Regions from separate parts of the Paenibacillus riograndensis SBR5 genome, predicted to be linked through region 1. Evidence: riboswitches for the same ligand, from Rfam matches in the RefSeq annotation. Region 1 holds a riboswitch; the other holds the start of a gene.
What was found. A riboswitch is a leader RNA that binds a small molecule or an ion and turns the genes downstream of it on or off. The one in region 1 is predicted to bind cyclic di-AMP.
Positions count from the first base shown of each region.

Region 2: linked by a shared signal. The riboswitch ahead of PRIO_RS18295 (APC family permease) and the one ahead of PRIO_RS00490 (C40 family peptidase) in region 1 are both predicted to bind cyclic di-AMP.

Region 1 covers NZ_LN831776.1:92,469-102,906, reverse strand. Annotated here, with positions in the region: gene PRIO_RS00495 (C40 family peptidase) at 1-301, shown strand, start outside; cyclic di-AMP (ydaO/yuaA leader) riboswitch at 687-829, shown strand; gene PRIO_RS00490 (C40 family peptidase) at 835-1,326, shown strand; gene PRIO_RS00485 (GNAT family N-acetyltransferase) at 1,585-2,070, shown strand; gene PRIO_RS00480 (c-type cytochrome) at 2,166-2,522, shown strand; gene PRIO_RS00475 (4a-hydroxytetrahydrobiopterin dehydratase) at 2,652-2,939, opposite strand; gene PRIO_RS00470 (hypothetical protein) at 3,172-3,465, opposite strand; gene motA (flagellar motor stator protein MotA) at 3,667-4,467, shown strand; gene motB (flagellar motor protein MotB) at 4,451-5,263, shown strand; gene rluF (23S rRNA pseudouridine(2604) synthase RluF) at 5,358-6,059, opposite strand; gene PRIO_RS00450 (ATP-binding protein) at 6,061-8,376, opposite strand; gene tadA (tRNA adenosine(34) deaminase TadA) at 8,681-9,187, shown strand; gene PRIO_RS00440 (GNAT family N-acetyltransferase) at 9,199-9,762, shown strand; gene PRIO_RS00435 (DUF6612 family protein) at 9,874-10,438, opposite strand, start outside.
Region 2 covers NZ_LN831776.1:4,341,472-4,351,659, forward strand. Annotated here, with positions in the region: gene PRIO_RS18265 (protein YmzB) at 38-373, shown strand; gene murB (UDP-N-acetylmuramate dehydrogenase) at 435-1,346, opposite strand; gene PRIO_RS18275 (ABC transporter ATP-binding protein) at 1,565-2,371, opposite strand; gene PRIO_RS18280 (FecCD family ABC transporter permease) at 2,487-3,521, opposite strand; gene PRIO_RS18285 (FecCD family ABC transporter permease) at 3,518-4,576, opposite strand; gene PRIO_RS18290 (iron-hydroxamate ABC transporter substrate-binding protein) at 4,767-5,804, opposite strand; gene PRIO_RS18295 (APC family permease) at 6,016-7,833, opposite strand; cyclic di-AMP (ydaO/yuaA leader) riboswitch at 7,960-8,118, opposite strand; gene PRIO_RS18300 (disulfide oxidoreductase) at 8,307-8,744, opposite strand; gene PRIO_RS18305 (DsbA family protein) at 8,744-9,499, opposite strand; gene PRIO_RS18310 (ATP-binding protein) at 9,594-10,188, opposite strand, start outside.

The sequences.
Region 1 (10,438 bases):
CACGAGGTATGTATTCAAAAATGTCGGACTTACCCTGCCACGCACTTCCAAAGCTCAATTCAGCGTTGGCACCCCTGTATCCCGCAACAACTTGCGTTCAGGCGACCTCGTTTTCTTTAACACCTTTGGTTCGGGAGTTTCCCATGTCGGCATTTATGTCGGTAATGGCAAATTCGCGCAATCCTCCAGTTCACGCGGCGTTACGATAACTTCACTGAGCCAAGCCTACTGGGCCAACCGCTACGTTGGCGCCAAACGAGTGATGAGCACTACAGCGTACCAGGCTGTTGCCTACGATTGATAAACGTTATTCCCCTCAATATTACTGCCTCTAACAACTAAATGTAACTTATACGAACCCGGACTGATTATTGCCGTAATCATTTCCGGGTTTTTCCTTTTCCTTATTCTCCCTTTTACACGTTTTGGAGGTCTTTGAAACACCTTTTTGCTAAATATTCCAAAAAAATCTCCCATACAGCTTACGCAGCGCGTAAAATGGGCCCTCAAGAATAGATTTTTGTCTCGTCACACGGAAAAAATATGCATTATTATGCTTTAAATGATTGCCAAGAGCTTCTGTCTTTGTTACAATTACTGCAGTGAGTTGATAGTAACATTTTTGTAATTATTCAAAGTTAATTTACAAACTTTTTGTCATGTATTGATCCGCAAGCTAATCCTAATCAACAGTCGAGCCGAGTTCCTTAATCATTAGGGAAACGGGGGAACCGATTTTGGGTGAATTGACCTCCTATTCACAGAGGGGTCATAGGGGACCTTCAACCGAACCCTTAAGCTAACCTCGTAGGCAATTGGAAGGGGTATTTACTTTTGAAGAAGAAGCTGGCATCAGCCTTACTGAGCTTTTCCATTATCCTTACCATCGGAGCAGGAAGCGCTTTCGCAGACTCCAAAATGGATCAGGTTATCGACAAAGCCATCGGAACAAGATACGTATCCGGCGGAATATCGACTAACGGATTTGATTGCTCCGGGTTTACGATGTATGTTTTTGATAAAATCGGAATCAACCTTCCTCACCAGTCCGGGTCCCAATACCAAATGGGAACTGCTATATCGCGTGATAACATCAGACCGGGCGATCTCGTATTCTTCAATACAAGCGGCAACGGCGTATCCCATGTCGGCATTTATGTCGGTGAAGGCAAATTCGCACATGCATCTTCTAAACGCGGTGTAACCGTCAGCTCGTTGAATGACAGCTACTACGTCAACCGCTACGTTGGCGCCAAACGAATTATGAGCACAGATGCTTATCAGAATGTAGCTTCCGACTCCCAAGACAACGACGATGTGCAATAAACAGCACTTGTAATTCCAAAAGGCTCTTCTCCAGGATTTTTGCCGAAATTCTGGAGGGGGCTTTTTTTGCCTACAAGAAATATTTACCCTGCTCATGATCTGCCAAACACAAAAACCCCTAATTTTCGCTATTTTCCAAAATAATATTCCGCAATTGTCAAGGCTTCACTTCCTCTTAAAGTTTATTCGCTCCAAAAGGGTGGTTATGTATATAATTAAAGATATAACGCTTCACTTTGGATGGGAGGCCGATACCTGATGATTAGTTCCCCCGCAACCTTTTACAGTGTTCCTATGGATGTTGCCCACGCTGCCAAAATATGCCAATGGGTTTATAAGCCTCCGTATAATATTTACGGCTGGATGTCCTGGGAGCAGATGGAGGCTTTGGGCGTTGAGTTCGGTGATCCCCGGCTTCGAAGTGAGCAATATGTCTCGGTGGTGAACGGTCAGGGCACGCTCTGCGGCTTCGCGCAGTTCTTCCCAATGGAAGGCGTAGTCCGGCTTGGAGTCGGTATGCGGCCTGATCTGTGCGGACATGGCATGGGGCATCTGTTCATGAATGCTGTCGTCAAGGAGGCTCTGAAACGTTATCCGGACCGCGAAATTGATCTGGAGGTGCTGACGTGGAACCAACGGGCCATACGCGCTTATCAAAAAAGCGGATTTACCATTACAGATACCTATGAACGCCGGACTCCCACGGGCGATAAGCCTTTTTATTGTATGGTCTATGATAAATAGCACAAATCAGCCGATTATTTGTTACAAACCCTATGATAACGCTTTACCTTCTTGTATAATGTAGACAGCAGCTTACATGGAGGGGACGGATACAGATGCAGAAATGGATCATGAGCGGTTTATTTTTTGCCGCCTGTGCCTTTGCGGTAGTCTTAATGTTTACTTTGCCGGGCAAAGCCGAAGTCGCTGAGGAGAACAAGCCAACTATGCCGGAAGTACAGCTGGATGCGGCGGGGGCTGAGGCCACTGTGAAGGCTAATTGCATTACCTGCCATGGGGATCAGCTCCAGGGTGGTGTAGGACCCAGCCTGCAGCAGGAAGGCGGCAAGCATGATGCTGAGGAGATCTTTACCATTGTGACTAAGGGCCGCGGACAAATGCCTTCCTTCAAGGATAAGCTGGCCCCGGAGGAGATCGCTAATGTAGCCATGTGGCTTGCAGAGAAGAAGTAGCTTCACTTACACTTCACAGAAGAATGAGCACAAAATGCCCGTGCAAGGATGATGCTGATCCTATGCAGGGCATTTTTTATATAAGGGTTATAATGAACTCTCATTCGGACCGATTCGATCGGGCTTGGGTTAACGGTTCTTCTCAAAGGCCTCGTTAAATTCATGGGCCTGCCGGATATCCAACGTGGTAAGCCCCTCTTCTTCTGCCGCAGACAGGCGGAGAAAGACCGTTTTATAATCGACTGTAATATGCGGATGATGCTCGAATGCTTCCGATATGGCGGCCACCTCATCCACAAAAGCAATCCCCTTCATGTATTCATTGAACATGTATTTGCGCACCAGAGTATTCTGCTCCAGCTTCCATCCTTCCAGCTTGCTCACCTGCTCCCGCAGCTCCTCTTCCGTAAATTGCAATGTTCTTCCTCCCTTACTAAATTAACAGCAAAAGCCTTGCAGCTCTATTACCAGTGGCGTTGTTGCCTGAAACAAAACATCCCTCAGCTTATAGAAAGTCCAAGGGATGCGCCAGGATGAGGTTTTTTTGGTTTAATGTATTCACAAATCCCAGCAAATAGTACTCGGCTTCATCAATTTTACCACGTGGCGCAGGCTGCGGGCAAACCGCCCTCCGGCACCTGCCTGTCCCCTAGACCAGAAGGACTGAAGCCAGATCCTCTTCGCCAAGCAAAATATTGATCCGGTGTGTCTCCTTGTCATAGATCACAACTCCGCTGCCCACCTCGATCACCGGCTCATTGCCCAGGGCGTAGAACAGATCCTCAGCAAGTGCTTCCCAGACTTCCAGCTTCGACTCCTGAGGCAATCCCTGCCACTCATCAGGCTCCATTTCAAAAAATACATACCCGTCGGAAATTCTCCCTACCGCTTCCGTCAGCTCACTCAGAATTTCACTGTAATCCCTGCCGTGCTTCACACCCACATCAATCACTCCGTTTTCTCCACAGATGAATAATATCCTACCCTACTCATTATAGCCGAAAAAATGACTTCACAAAAAAGGGAATGCTGTCGATAAATAAGAATATACGTGATTGGTCAGGCAGATGCCCCACCGCTGTTCATGGATGATACACGCGGTACAGTCGGACCACTTCTTAATTCTCATGGACGAGGTGCATAAATGGAAATTTCAACAATAATCGGTTTGATTTTTGGTCTGGTTACAATAGTATGGGGGATGTTTCTTAAGGGTGCTCCACTGCATGCCTTAAATGCTCCCGCCGCTTATGTAATTATCCTCCTGGGTACAGCCGCATCCATATTCATGGCTTTCCCGTTCTCGGAAGTCAAAAAAATCCCTAAGCTGTTTAAGTTAATCTTTGTAAAGCAAAAAATGGTCAGCAAATCGGAACTCATTACCATGTTCATGGAGTGGGCTTCCATCACCCGCCGCGAAGGTCTGCTTGCCCTGGAATCCAAGGTCGATGAAATCGAGGATAACTTTCTCCGAAACGGCATGCGGATGATTATCGACGGTAACGATCAGGAATTTGTCCGGGATGTATTAATGGAAGATATTCACGCTACTGAAGATAGACATAAAGCCGGAGCGCTTATTTTCTCCCAAGCCGGCATGTACGCTCCAACGCTGGGGGTACTCGGGGCCGTTATCGGGCTGATTGCCGCACTATCGGATATGAGTGCCATGGAAAAACTGGCTCACGCTATCGGCGCAGCCTTCATCGCTACACTGGTCGGTATCTTTACAGGTTACGTGCTCTGGCATCCCATTTCGAATAAGCTGAAGCGGCTGTCCAAGCGGGAAATTGAGGTTAGGCTGATGATGGTGGAAGGATTGTTGTCCATTCAGTCCGGGGTATCCACAATCGCCATCAACCAGAAGCTGTCCGTCTTCCTCACTCCGTTGGAACGTGCAAAGCTGAGTGACAAGGAGGGGGCTTCCAGTGAGCAAAAAGACTAGACATGAGGAGCACGAAGAGCATGCCGACGAATCCTGGCTGCTGCCCTATTCTGACTTAATGACGCTGCTGGTTGCTCTGTTCCTCGTTATGTACGCCATGAGTGCAACAGATGCCAAAAAATTTGAAGAAATGGCACAGGCCTTCAGTTCGGCACTGAATGGCGGGTCTGGAGTGCTGGAATACCGGTCTGATGCCCCCACAAATACTCAGCTGGATCAGGGCAAAGAAGATAAAATGAACAGTGTCGTTGCTCCTAATACCGGCAAAGCCGATATCGCCAAGCTCCGCCAGAAGGAACAGGAGGAGCTCGAGAAGCTGAAGAAACAATTTGACCAGTATATTAAGAACAACGGTCTGACCGATTTGCTCAGCACCAAGCTGAATCAATCCCAGCTGACCATCACCATCAGCGATAACGCCTTGTTCTCCTCAGGACAAGCTGTAGTTAAGGATGAATCCCGTCAGCTGGCCAAATCCATCTCCACCATGCTGCAGCAATTTCCGAATTATGAAGTTCTGGTAGAGGGCCACACGGATAATATCCCAATCTCCAATAGCGAGTATCCCTCCAACTGGGATCTCAGTGTCGCCCGTGCGCTGCAATTCATGAAAATTCTGCTGCTGAACCCCTATCTGGACCCGGTTAAGTTCAGTCCTATCGGGTATGGGGAATATCATCCGGTCGCTGACAATTCTACGGCAGCCGGACGCGCGAAAAACCGGCGTGTGGAAGTCTCCATCCTTCGCAAATATCAGGACGTAACCGAAACTACACCAGTTACACCCAGCAATTAAAGATTTGGACAAAAATAAAGAGCTGCTCTGAAGCGTCTAAACGCTCCTCAGAACAGCTCTTTTTACGTTCATCTTATAGTGTCCGTTGACGCCGTTATTGCAGCTGATAGTTCAGCATAGCTCCCAGCTCCATCTTCTCCGGGGCAGTCAGCTCACGCCATTCCCCGGTCTGCAGGGAACCCAGGTGGATATTCATCACCCTGATGCGCTGCAGCCGCCGGACCTCATAACCAAAAGCAGCACACATGCGGCGGATCTGCCGGTTTTTGCCTTCCGTCAGAATAATCCGGAACACCCGCTCACTGATCCGAGTCACTTGACAGGGAAGCGTACGGCTGCCCAGGATCTTGACCCCGCTGGACATCCCCGTAACAAAGGATGGAGTAACCGGCCGATCCACAGTTACGATATATTCCTTCTCATGCTTGCCCTCAGCCCGTAATATCTTGTTAACAATATCCCCGTCATTGGTCAGCAGGATTAACCCCTCGGAATCTTTATCCAGTCTGCCGATGGGGAATATCCGCTCATGATGTCCGACAAAATCGACAATATTCCCCTGGATATGTGCTTCTGTCGTAGAAGTAATACCCACTGGCTTATTCAACGCGATGTAGACAACCTTGCTGCCCGTTTCAAGGCGTTTGCCGTCTATGCGCACATCATCACCCGGCTCAGCCTGGCTGCCAAGCACAGCACGCTCTCCGTTGATGGTGACTCTGCCGCCTTCCACCAGCTTATCTGCTTCACGCCGTGAGCAGAACCCTGTCTCACTGATGAATTTATTAATTCTCACTTCAATCTTCACTCCGTTCTTCGTTCATAGCCTGCCCGGGAGTATGCTCTCCGGCTTCGGGCAGTTTAATGGTAACCTGAGCACCGCTCCCGTATTCACTGTGTATTTCCAGGCTCCCCTTATGGGATTGGATAATCCGCTGGCTGACCATCAGTCCAAGGCCCGTTCCCGTCTCCTTGTTGGTAAAGAACGGCTCCCCTAACTTCGGCAGTATTTCCTCGGGAACCCCTTCACCCTCGTCGGAGATGACAATCACTACAGTACCGTCAATGATTTGTTGCTCCAGTATAATTGTGCCTCCGTCAGGCATGGCCTCAATTGCATTTTTGACAATGTTGATAAACACCTGCTTCAGCTGGTTTTCTTCACAGTGGACCGTTGCCGGCTGCTGGGAAAACCGGGCCTCGAATTCAATGCCGAACAGATGCGCCTGGCTGTCCAGAAGAGAGATCACATCACCCAGAATGAGCCGGACGTCCCTAAGCTGAAAATGCACGGCCTGCGGCTTGGCCAAGATCAAAAATTCACTCACGATCATGTTAATCCGCTCCAGCTCCGAGAGCATAAGTTCAATATGAAGCGGCACCAGAATCTGCTTCTCCTGTTGAAGCTGCAGAAATCCCCTCAGGGTGGTTAACGGGTTACGGATCTCATGGGCAACCCCGGCGGCAAGCTGGCCGACCGTAGTCAGCTTCTCAGAGCGTCTCAGCAGCTCCTCCATCCGGTTGCGCTCCGTCATATCACGCGAGACATGGACAAAAGACTGCGGATTGCCATCCTCGTCACGGATAACCGAGCTGCTGACGCTGACTTCCACGAGCGAGCCGTCGCGCTTCAGCCTGATGGTTTCCAGCGGCGGCAGAACCGCTCCGTTCTTCAGCTCCCTCAGTCTGGTTTCCTCCTGCTTCTGCGCCGTGGCAGGCACCAGGTATGGCGTCTTATCCGACACATCGTCCGCACTCCAGCCATACAGCTCTTCGAAAGCCCGGTTCGTACTGAGAATCCGTCCGTCCATGTCCATGGTATGAATGGCATCTGAAGTGCCGTTAATGACCGATTCCAGCCGTTCCTTGACGGCGCGGTTCTCTTCCAGCGTCTGTCCCAGCCGGTTGGTATGCTGCAGCAGATGGGAGGTCATGGCATTGATACGGTGTGCCAGCTGCCCCAGCTCATCACGGCTATCCACTTTAAGCGGAGGCTCAAATTTGCCCCGGGCCACATCGTTAACTTTTGCCAGGATATGCTGAATCGGCCGGGTAACAATACCCGCAAGGATATAGCTCGCCGCAAAAAAAACTACCAGCAGAATAATCGATGTAGTCACATTATTGATCAGCTGCTCTTTGATTACAGAGGAAATAACCGAATAATCCATAACTACACTGATGACGTAATCCTCCACGCCCGGCTGCGTAATAGGAATAAAGGTTTTCAGCACTCTTTTACCCAGCGCCTGCGTGTCCAGTGTCAGAGGGCTGCCGCTGCTAAGAGCTTCCATAACAGCCGTCTTGTCCTCTTCTACATTGCCATAAATGTATGTGCCATACTTAATCGCCCGGCTTCTCAGCTTCTGATTTGTAGGATCACTGCCATCCGGGAGCATAGTGGATACTCCAAAGGTTTTGGGATTGATCCCTGTGACCTCCAGAATGCCCGGATTAACCTCCTTGGACTGGCGGACAATCTCATCGGGATTCATAATCTTGACATAATCACTTACGGCGGTGCTGCGGATGTAAGGATCTATAATGTAATTGCTCTTTTGATCATAGTAGTATCCCCACTTCTCGATAAACTTCGGATTGGAGGTAGAATATTCAAAGGGCCCTGACCAAAAATGCTCAAAGCTCTGCCCCTGCTCAACGGAAACCTCCTGACCCGCAAACAGCTCCAAAAATGCCACGTACCAATAGCCCATACCTTTGGTAGACAGACCAATCTCACCGGGATCTGAGGATCTGGCTACAACCACATCATCCTCAGTCTTGACCAGGAGCGAAATATTAGACACTCCCAGTTTGTGGGCCAGCGCAACCAGTTGAGCGTCCTTCACATTCTTAATATCGGGATCAAGCTCTTTGGAAGCCAGAATAGCGGTCAATCTGAGGTTCTGGGCAATTTGATGCTGGACATAATTAGAGCTATAGCTGCTCTGCTCGACCGAAACGGCAATCTGTCTGGCGGCCATCTTCATATTCTTCACACTTTCATTGCGAAGGTTGCTCCGGGCGGCATGAAGATTAAGTGTTAGATTAAGCGCCAGAATTAAGAGCACCGATCCGAAAATGATTGCCGATAACTTAGTTTTTATGGACAAGCTGTATTTTCACCTCTTACCGCTGGTAAATCCTAGCGGAGCATTCAAACATTATCATACCTTTTGCCTCCCCATTTGAAAAGACATTTCACTCTCGCTGGCTGTTTCGGGAAATATTGAATTATGCAGACACTTTCTCTACAATGGATAAGAAACCATCCACAGGTTATACACATATAAACATTTTATCAGATTGCGATGTGCACAATTTTGTGTATAAGTCGAGCCTTATCCACAGAGTTGTACACAATTTGTTAAGAACGAATATTTGTTCGTTGCACAAGGGGCATTTACAGAAGGGAAGATGAGCTTGAACAGTATAAATGATGAACTGTCCTCTGAGGAATTGGCGGTTCATGAATATTGGATGAAAGAAGCAATTGCGGAGGCCCGCAAAGCGGAAGCTTTAGGCGAGGTTCCCATAGGAGCCGTAGTTGTCCGTGATGGAAAGATTATCGGCCGCGGCTATAACCTGCGGGAGACAACGATGGATTCCACCGCCCATGCGGAGATGGTTGCGATTCGTGAAGCCAGTGCCTTGCTTGGTTCGTGGCGTCTCCTGGATTGCCACCTGTACGTTACCTTGGAGCCCTGCCCTATGTGTGCAGGGGCCATGGTCCAGTCCAGAGTGCCGCTTACGGTCTTCGGCACCCCGGATCCCAAAGCCGGCTGTGCAGGCACACTCATGAATCTTCTGAAGGAACCGCGCTTTAATCACCGCACCGAGGTCATTCAAGGTATATTGCAGCAGGAATGCGCTGGACTGCTGACCACTTTTTTCCAGCAGCTGCGCAAGAAATCTTCAAAGTAAGGAGAACCCCCATGAATCAGAAGTTATATGACACGTCACATGGCATTTATATTTCTCTGCTCCAGGTCCAGGATGCTGATGTACTCCTCCGGCTGCGGCTGCGCAATAAAGAACATCATCAACCCTTTGAACCGCTGCGGGACGAGGACTACTTCACACTGGAGAGCCAGCAGCGGCTCATTGCTCAGCGTGTGGAGGACTCCCTGGAGGACCGGGGCTACATGTTCGGTATATTTTTACTTGATGGCATGCTGATTGGACAGATTACGATCTCTAATGTAGTACGTGGGGTTGGACAGTTTGCGGATATAGGCTATTTCATTGATTATGCGCTGCAGGGACAAGGATACACCAGCGCAGCCGTAGGCCTTATCCTGAAGTTCGCCTTCCGCTCCCTTGGCCTGCATAGAGTGCAAGCCGCCATTCTGCTTCATAATCACGGCTCCCGCCGGGTCTTGGAGAAGAACGGGTTCCTGGCTGAGGGCATAGCCCGCCGTTTTATTAAAATAAATGGACAATGGCAGGATCACCGCACTTACGCTATTCTCGCTGATGATGTCCGGCCACAGGAGTAATGACAAATTTCCCCGGTACAAGCTCTCCCCCTATTATGGATATCATAAAAAATCCCGCACAAGCGCGAAGACTTCGCACAGATGCGGGATTTTTGATTTCAAACTGCCTGCTTAGTAGGAGCTGCCGATGCTTCCAAATTCCTGCTGCAGCTCATCCATCGTAATAACATCGTCTCCCTGAGGAATGCCGATGGTGAAGGTCTGCTTTTCATTGATTTTACTGTATTGATTGCTGGCGGTTAAGGACAAGCTGACATTCTCGCCCTTGTCTGGATCGTTCACCTTAATGTCCATCAGAAGATCCTGATACACCGGAAAATCATCTTTGTTGATCGCTGTATTCAGATTGAATTTGTTGATGGTCAGATATTTGCCTAAATCGGCCAAGTCCTTATCGAATTCTGCGCGGGCATCACTGGAATTCAGCTCTTCTTTGAATTTAGCCATGTCGGCATCGTCAATTTTCAGAACATCCTTATATTCCGGTTTGCTCACGATATCGATAATCTTCGGCAAGGCATTATTTACAAGAATCGTAAGCGCCTCTTTGACGTTGTCATTGGTTACGTTGAACTGAACCACCTGATCTGCTTCCACACCCTCGGGCAAAGCGGCGTCCTTCGGCTTAATGTTCTTGAAGTATGTTGTATCATCATACTCGCCCATCAATGTGTTA
Region 2 (10,188 bases), 3.7 Mb from region 1:
ATGTCTATAATCTCCTTGATAAGGGTGGGATCATCTAATGGATCAAAACGTATTGAAACTTATGGATTGGCTGACCGCCCAAGCTGGCGAAACGATTATGATTAAGAAACAGGAGATGAATGACCTGGACACCGTCCACTTTAATCTGGAAACCGTGGATTACCGTAACACCGAGGATGTGATTGATGAATATTTGGACAGCGCGCTGATCCTCCGGGGCACGGGCAATACCCTGAACAGGGACGGCGAGCTAGTACCTCTTCCTCAACAGAATTATGAAATTGCTGTCAGCGGGCTTCAACTGGATAATGCGGACGACGGGCAAGTGGAACTTCGAACAGAGCGGGCCAAATACTCCATCTCCAAAGCCTGAGTGAACATCTCTCACAAAAAAACAGGACGCGGCATATGTGGCTGCGTCCTATCCTGTGCTGTCATTCTTCGCCTATAATCTCTACTTCCGTCTCCAATTCCACACCGAACTTATTCTTTACCGTAGCCTGAACATGCTGTATCAGCCCGATGTAGTCCTTCGCCGTCGCGTGATCTGTGTTCACGATGAAGCCTGCGTGTTTACGGGATACTTCAGCTCCGCCGATCCGGGTTCCCTGCAGCCCGCTCTCTTGGATCAGCTGCCCGGCGAACCTTCCGGGAGGCCGCTTAAATACACTCCCGCATGAAGGATACTCCAGTGGCTGCTTAGACTCACGCTGATGGGTCAAATCATCCATAGCTGCTTTGATTGCCGCCGGATCACCCGGCTGCAAGGCAAATCTGGCCTCCAGAACAATAAATTCACTGCTGGCAAAGACGCTTTTGCGGTAGCCCCATTCCAGTTCCTCTCCTTGAAGCGTCACTATCCGCCCGGCTTTACTGATCGCAAGCGCACTTTCCAGCACATCCTTGATTTCTCCGCCGTATGCGCCGGCATTCATGTATAAGGCCCCTCCGACTGTCCCCGGAATTCCACAGGCGAATTCAAGACCCGCAAGCTGCTTCTCCAAGGCAAATCTGGAGACATCGATAATTTTTGCACCGCACTGGGCATAAAGCACATTGTCCCTGAGTCCCATTTCAGTCAAATCGGAGGTCTGGAGAACAATGCCGCGGATTCCTCCGTCACGGATAATGACGTTCGAGCCGTTCCCCAGAACGGTCAACGGAATTTCATTTACACGGGCATATGTAACAATAGATTGAAGCTCTTCATATGTCGCAGGCGCCGCCAGGATGTCGGCCCGGCCGCCGATGCGGGTAAACACATGGCTCTCCAGCACCTCACCACGCTTAACCATTCCAGTGGGAACCAACTGCTGCAGATCCTCATATATTTTGCTGATATTCATCTTCTTTGCTCCTTTGATTCTATAAAAATAATTATCCTTGATTTGCCGATTTAATCATGCTCCGTTGTTTATATGCAATGAAATAAGAAGGAATTTAACCAGGGCAACCACAACTTTAACAACGAACAGGCTCCCTTGTCAATGACGGGAGCCTGCAGCTTGCTGCATATATCATCTTTATGAGTCTAATTTCATGATTATAACCTTTCCCAGACTCCTTACATTCCGACGGCTGAATAAGCCGCCAATTCATAAGGAAGACAGAGCGGCACACCCGTACGCGGATCAGGAACAATATCCGCTTCGATTCCGAATACCTCACGCAGTACACCGGATGTCATAACCTCAGAAGGAGCGCCTTCACTGATCACGCTTCCGGACTTAATGGCTACCATATGCTGTGCATACCGGGAAGCATGATTCAAATCATGCACAACCATAATGATTGTGCGGCCTTCTTCCTGATTCAACTTCTGCAGGAGCTGGAGAACTTCCAGCTGGTGAGCCATATCGAGAAAAGTTGTTGGTTCGTCCAAGAACAGAATATCGGTCTGCTGAGCCAGAGCCATAGCGATCCATGCCCGCTGGCGCTGCCCCCCGGACAGGCGGTCAATCGGGCGGTCGTGGAATGCTTCCATCCCCGTTACCGTAATCGCATTGGCAATAATGCTGCGGTCTTCCGGAGTCAGTGTACCGAAACCCTTCTGATGCGGATAACGTCCGTAGCCGACCAGCTCGGAGACAGTAAGCCCGTCGGGAGCGGTAGGATTCTGCGGCAAAATCGCCAGCTGCCGGGCTACCTCCTTGGTCGACAGGTTGTGGATCGACTTTCCGTCGAGCATGACGCTGCCGCTTTTGGGCTTCATGATCCGCGCCATAGTCTTGAGAATGGTCGATTTCCCGGAGCCGTTAGCCCCGACCAGCGCAGTGATTTTTCCAGTAGGAAGCGACAGGTTCAGCCCTTTGACTATCATCGCCTCAGCATACCCGATACTTAACTGTTCTGTATTCAAACGTTCCGACATGATCTTCACTCCTCAAAAGTTTTACGGAGCTTTTGCTCCTCTGAATTTACTTCGTAATAAAACTTGCTTCGTAAGCATGTCTTGAGTTTCATGGAGCTAATGCTCCAATAGGGAATCAGGCCTTGGATCTGGCCAGCAAATATAAAAAGTACGGAGCCCCGATGATAGCTACCACAATTCCTGTCGGAATCTCGGAAGGCTGGAGAATCCAGCGGGCCATCGTATCGGCAGTCAACAGCAGCAATGCGCCGACCAAGGCGCAGGCAGGCAGCAAAATCTGATGCCTCGGTCCTACAATCCGGCGGGCCAGATGGGGGGCGATCAGTCCCACAAAGCCGATGCCCCCGCTGACTGCGACACAGGAACCGGCTAGTGCAACTGCAGCGGCCATCAGCAGAACCCGTTCTCTCTCCACAGGCAGCCCCAGTCCCGCAGGGATTTCATCGCCCAGGTTAAGGACATTAAGAACCCGTGCCTTGTAGAAGGCAAACGGCACCAGGATCAAGATCCAGGGCAGGAGCGCCATAACAAACCGCCAGTCGCCGCCCCAGATCTTCCCTGCCAGCCAGGTGGCAACAAATTGATAATTTTCCGGGTCCAGCCTTAAGGATAAAATCAGCTGAAACGCATAGATGCCTGCGCCAACGGCAATCCCGATGAGAATCAGTCTTGTCGGTGACAGACCGTCTTCACGGCGGTAGGCCAGAACATAAATCAGCGCTGCGGTAAGACCGGCCCCGGCCAGCGCCATCAGCGGCAGCATAAAGATTGGAGCTGCAGTTGTTGCCGGGACAAAGGAAATAAAGATAAGTACAGCAAAGCCTGCTCCGGCATTAATGCCAAGGGTTGAAGGCTCCGCCAGCGCATTGCGCGACAGACTCTGCAGAATACAGCCTGCAACCGCAAATCCGGCTCCAACGAGCAAGGAAATGACGATCCGCGGCAGACGGAAGTCAAAGAGAATCAGCTTTTGTTGCTGGCTGCCTTCTCCCAGCAGAGTATGTATAACTTCCGTTGGCGACAGCCGGATAAGTCCGGTGTTCATACTGATGATGAACATGACAACGATCAGAACTGCCAGGAGAGATAATATGGCGTTTTCACGGGTCCGTCGCTTTTTCGGTGTGGAGGACAGCTGGCTGCGGCTCATGTCAATCCTCCCTTACGCTTACTGGCCAAATAGATAAAGAACGGCACCCCGATTACAGCAATCAATGCACCCAGCGGCGTCTCATAAGGAGCATTGATCATTCTGGCAGCAATGTCCGCAAAGATGATCAGTACGCTTCCAAGCACTGCCGAGCACGGAATAATCCAGCGGTAATCCACCCCGACGAGAAATCGTGTAACATGCGGGATGATTAATCCGATAAAAGCAATTGGCCCCACCGCGGATACCGCTGCTCCGGCAAGCACGACAACTATAAGGATTCCGGCAGTCTGCACTAGACGGGTTCTCTGCCCGAGACCAGCTGCCACATCCCGTCCCAGACTGAGTAGTGTGATGGAACGCGATATCATCAGTGATCCTATAAGAGCTGCAGCAACCCAAGGAAACATGATCCGCAGCTGTGTCCAGCTTGTACCCCCAATCCCTCCCGCCATCCAAAAAGCGATATCCTGCGAGAGATGGAAGAGAATCGCAATCCCCTGGCTGATGGCGAGCAGCAGAGCGCTCACTGCAGCTCCGGCGAGTGTCAGCCGCAGTGGAGTCAGTCCGCTATGCGACAGCGAACCAATCCCGAAGACGAGAAGAGAAGCCGCTGCGGCTCCAATGAAGCAATAGAGCATGATATATATGAATGACATTGAAGGTGCAAAGGCAAAAGCCAATGCCAGTCCAACGCTTGCGCCGGCATTCAGGCCAAGCAGTCCCGAATCCGCCAGCGGATTGCGTGTCATGCCCTGCATAATCGCTCCTGCGACTGCAAAGCAAGCACCGACCAGCGCTCCGGCCAATGCACGGGGAATTCTCAGTTCCCGGATCACCTGATGCTGCGGCAGTTCGGGATTGAAGCGAAATACCGCTTCCCATACAGATGCCAGCCGAATATCCGCCGCACCTACCGAAACGGAAAGCGCCAGGCCGAACAGTATAGCCCCAAGCCCTGCAATCAATATAACTACTGCTGCAGCAGGGCGGGTTTTCAGTTGTTTTTCCCCTTCCGGATGAGTACGGGGTTGTGAGTGTGTGGATGTGACCATAAGCCGTCCCCTTACCAGGATAATTACTGATAATCTAAATGATAACAACTATCATTCTCATTATCGCAAATCTGTGAATGATGCACAAGCATTCAATTCTCTAAAAAAGGTGCAGGGATCGAGTATCCGGGGATACAACGTCCTGCACCTTCCACATGTCCGGGAGTTTCACCCTTTTGATGAGGATTTCTTATTTCACAAGACTGTTCAAGACATCGTCAATGGTTTTGGAATTGGCTATCGCTCCGCTGTACAGCCAGCTGTGGTTGGAGGCAAATTCATGAACATTACCCGCCTTAACAGCAGGAATGCCCTTCCAAATCGGACTGTTCAAAATTTCTGAACCTTCAGTCTTGTCGCTGTTAACCAGGAAGATATGGTCTGCAGTGAGCTCGGCCAGCTTCTCAAGAGAAATCGGATTCCAGGTTGCTCTGGAAGCTGCAGGAATCTCTGTTACAAGATTAGGCAGCTTTAGACCGAGGTCACCGTACACTACCGCCCCGCTGCTGCGTGTTTCGTCTACAATATAGAAGTTCTTTTTAATAAGCCACAAGATTGCAACAGAATCATCTCCAATTACAGTGGAGATTTTTGCTTTGGCATCGGCAGCTTTTTGATCATAAGCGGCTATCGCCTGCTCAGCTTCGGCGCTCTTGTTCAGCAGTTCACCGATCTTGAGCAGAGACTTTCGCCAGTCTTTGCTGATCTCATCGCCCAGCACATAGGTAGGTGCGATTTTGTTCAACTGGTCATAGAGGCCATTTTGCACGCTGGCTTCCGATTGTACAATATGAAAATCCGGCGCAAAGCCCATCACAGCCTCAAGGGGAAGATCAAAGCTGATCGTTGGAACATCCTTCAATTCATCTGCCAGATAATCCTGAACTCCGTTGGTTACCGACCATTGTGCTACCGGAGTTACCCCAAGCGTTACCAGATAGTCCTCCAGGTATGAAGCCAGCACGCGCTGCGGATTAGCCGGAACGGTTACCTTGTGCCCCATGGCATCAGTTACTGTTTTCTCTACCGCAGGAGCAGTTGTTGCTGCCGGAGCTTCTGATGCAGGTGCTGTTGTAGCGTCTGCTGAAGCTGCGGGTGCATTGGCCGCACTCCCTGTTGAATTTGCGCTGCTGTTATTGCCGCAGGCGGACAAAATAAGCGTCAGCGTCAAAAGCCCGATTGAGGCCAGCTTCCTGTGGCCTGCTCTCTTTAAGTTAATCGAATACATGAATACCCCTCCTGTATATGTACAATCTGAAATGGTCAAAGGTCTGGTTACCTTGGCCTCACCTTATTAAATGATATTGATTCTCATTCTCTATGTCAATATAAATATTTTGCTTTTGCAACTTTCACGTTTTGGCTAACGAACCCATTTATATATGTAAAAAGACTGCTCCCGGAATCCGGAAACAGTCTTCATGTTGGCAGCCATCTGTCTATTTATGCAAATGATAAGGTACGGTTGCAACGACGATGTCTTTTTGATTCATTAGATAGGAACGGATGAACAAGCTGGTCTGATTGTGCAGGACGGCCTGCCACCAATGCTTAGTGATAAACTGCGGGATGAGTACAGTAATATGATCGGTTGAAGCAGTCTTCCACTCTACTGTATCTATGAATTTGACCAGCGGACGGAGAATGCTGCGGTAACGGGAGCGGAGGACAATCAGGCGCACGCCCGGATTCCATTCCTCCCATTTCTGCTCCATTTTGCTGATCTCTTCTTCATCAAAACCTACATACACAGCCACCACATTATCCGTTAAGGACTTGGCATAGCTGATCGAATGCAGCACCGCACGTGTTACACCGGCAACAGGTACGACCACTGTACTTCCCTTGATGCAGGGTTTATCCGTTGCCGGACATATCCGCAGCTGATCCGCAGTATTCAGGTAATGGTGGTGAATCCTGTGGAACACGAACATTACTACCGGCAGGAAGATAAAGGCCATCCAGACGCTGGAGAATTTGGTGATAATGAAGATTAAGGTTATGGTCAGAGTCGTAAGCATCCCCACCGTGTTCACGGCAAATTTATTTTGCCACGCTTTAGGTTTGGTCTTGCACCAATGCACCATCATACCTAGCTGGGACAGCGTAAACGGAATGAAAACGCCCACCGCATATAACGGAATCAGGCTTTCCGTATTTCCGTGAAAAGCCGTGACCAGCAGAGCGGATAATACACCCAAAAAGATAATGCCGTTCGAGAAGCCCAAGCGGTCCCCACGGACCATAAATGCATGGGGCAGATACTTGTCTTTGGCAAACATAAACGCCAGCAGCGGGAATGCCGAGTAGGCTGTATTGGCAGCCAGGAACAAAATGACCGCTGTGATACCTTGTATGAAAAAGTACAAACCGCCGCGCCCAAAAGTAGATTCGGCAATTTGTGATACCACTGTAGCTTTTTCATCCGGCGTAATTCCATACCAGTAAGCCAGCAGCGTAATACCGGTAAACATAATCCCCAGGATAAGCCCCATCATCATGAGGGTTTTGGCCGCATTTTTTTCCGCAGGCGCCTTGAAGTTCGGAATGGCATTCGATACAGCCTCTACCCCGGTCAGAGCCGAACAGCCGGAGCTGAAAGCCTTAAGCAGCAGAAACAAGCTGACATTCGACACCGCAGACCCGATTTCAGGAACATTGGCATGTGCTCCGCCGGTTGCATATTTGAATACCCCCGCAATGATCAATATAAAGATCGATGCTACGAAGAGATACACGGGAATAGCAATGAATGAAGCAGATTCTGTTACCCCGCGCAGATTGATAATCGTTAAGAGCAAAATCACGGTAACAGCGATAAGTACGCTATGATTATGGAGACTTGGAAAAGCGGATGTGATCGCATCTGTGCCCGCCGATGCACTAACCGCAACGGTCAAAATATAATCCACCAGCAAAGATCCCCCGGCGAGGAGTCCGGTTGGAACACCCAGATTGCTTTTGGCTACGATATACGCGCCACCGCCCTGCGGATAAGCAAAGATGGTCTGACGGTAGGATAAAATCAGTATAGCCAGCAGGCCCAATACGGCTAATGCGATTGGCAATGAGTACCAGATAGCTGTGAAGCCTGCGGCCACCAGCACAATCAGGATTTGTTCCGTTCCGTAGGCTACAGACGAGAGCGCATCAGAAGACAGGACAGCCAGTGCTTTCACCTTGGATAACTTTTCATGATCGAGTTCGTTCGACTTCATCGGACGCCCGATCAATAGTCGTTTTACCTTGCTTACCATTGTAGTAACAGTTCCTCTCTTGTTTAGGTTGAAACGGTAATACCGTGCGCTGTTTTCATAGGTGGATTTTCATAAATGCAGGCACAAAAATAAGCATACGGAAATGATCCGCATGCTTACGCATCGTCATTATCCCACCATTGCTTACGAGGTTAGCTGGCGGATTCGGGCTGTGGTAGCCCTACGGTTGCAGCCCTTGCGGACCGTCCCGATTCACCCCGTTGGCACTTAGGCCAATGTTGGTTCCCCCGTTTTTCCATACGGAAAATTCAGCGCATATTCAACTTCTCACAAGGTCTAATGATAGTCTACAATGGCCCTTCCGTAAAGCGGTGAAAAAAATGAAAAAAGATTGAAAAATGATCCATTTTACGCAAAACCACGATGAGGGATATATGGATCTTTCATTCTCTGCGATTATCCTCTTAACGCTTGTTTTTTCAAGGTTTTGAACCCTAATTGTGTCAGAAATTTCAGGAATGGTTAGAGATGTCCTCTTTGCGTCCGGTCCAGAGCAAAATCGCGATTAACGCAAAGGCAATCAAGGCCAGTAGAGGGATCGTAATAAACCCGAAATAATTCAGATAATCCTTGTTACAGGGTACGCCAATCGTGCAGGGAAGCACCTTGCTGAGTGCCGGTATTTTCTGTTCCGCATAATGATAGATAGAGATGCAGCCGCCAATGAGACTTAGGGGCAGCACATAGGGAATGATCTTTTTGTCATTCCAGTAGGTGGCAATGCCCAGCAGAATAAGCTGCGGGTACATGAATATCCGCTGGAACCAGCATAACTTGCAGGGCTCGTACTTCAATACCTCACTTAGGTACAAACTTCCCGCTACTGCGATAACAGACACAAACCAGGCCAAATAGAGACAGTGGCGTCTGCAGAAAGCAGCGATCTTCATCATTCAGCACTCACAGCTTCGGAAGCGGATTTAATCTGAGCGTCAATAGCTTCCATGTCGAAAGGCTTATCTACTTTGTGTCCATTAATGAAAACAGTAGGCGTAGAGGTTACACCGGTATCTTTGGCGATGCTGATATCATTTTGCAGCTCACTTTCATAGGTTCGTTCCTTGATGTCTTTGCGTAAAAGCTCCAGATCAACAGGCAGCTTCTCCTTCTCCGCGAGACTCACCAGGAAGTCCTCTGTGGCCCACTCTGCATTCTCATCCCCCTGATTGGCGTAAAGCGCATCGTAGTAGGTCCAGAAAGCGTCATTGTTCTGATGATAGACGGATAATGCCGCCAGCGAAGCCGTTTCGGAATCCGGGCCGATAAAAGCCATATTTACGAAGTAGAAGGCTGCTTTATCCTGATTCACATACTCCTGCACAATCTGCGGCTTGATGGCACCTGTAAACTGGGCGCAGGCCGGACATTTGAAATCACCGAACTCGACGATTTTGACCGGTGCATCCTCTTTCCCGAGTCTTGGGAACCCGCTGTAATTGAAATCAACCGCCTTGCCTGAACCTGCCGTTGAAGAGGAATCCTTCGATGCCAGCAAGAAGAGTCCGACAAAAATAATCACTACGATTGCGACCGCACTAATAATTAGAATTCTCGTTTTCTGTTTCTGCTGCTCCAGCTCAGCCCTGCGTTTCTCGGCTTTATTTAAACCGGAAACCGTGCCATTGTTTGTTTTAGATTTGCCCAAAAGAGAGTTCCTTTCTGTCCTGGAAGGACTGTTGTGAGGATATCATATTCTTTAAAATTATATAATTAAAACTCTTCGCTTGGCAAACCTCAGTTCAACCCACTTCCGACTTTTCCCGCTTCTCCCGGACTCCCTGTTCATTGGAATACTCTTGCCGCGGGATAGTATCCATAAGCTGCAGCGGGATCTTAAAAAAGAAGTCCGTCCCGCCTTCCCTGGCCTTTTCCGTCCAGATGCTGCCATCCATTAGCTCAACAAGCTTTTTGCAGATCGCCAGCCCCAACCCAGTGCCTTGATATTTCCGGTTATGGGAGGCATCCACCTGTGAGAAGGGCTGGAACAACAGCTCCAGCTTGTCCGGCGCAATCCCGATTCCTGTGTCACTGACTCGGAACAGCAGTCCCAGGGAAGTCCCTTCTTTGCTGCAGGGCTCAATTGTAACTGTTATGCTCCCCTCGTGGGTAAACTTGACTGCATTGCCAATCAGATTCACCAGGATCTGGCGGATTCGCGCACTGTCCCCGATTAATTGTTCAGGAATGGACGGGGCGATCTCAAGGTTCAATGCAAGCCCTTTGTGGCCGGCCGCAACCGCAAACAGGTTTATGCATTCCCGCAGCAGTGCAGGAAGCTTGAACGGTGCTTTTACCAGCAGCATGTTCTCAGCTTCAAGGCGTGAAATGTCGAGC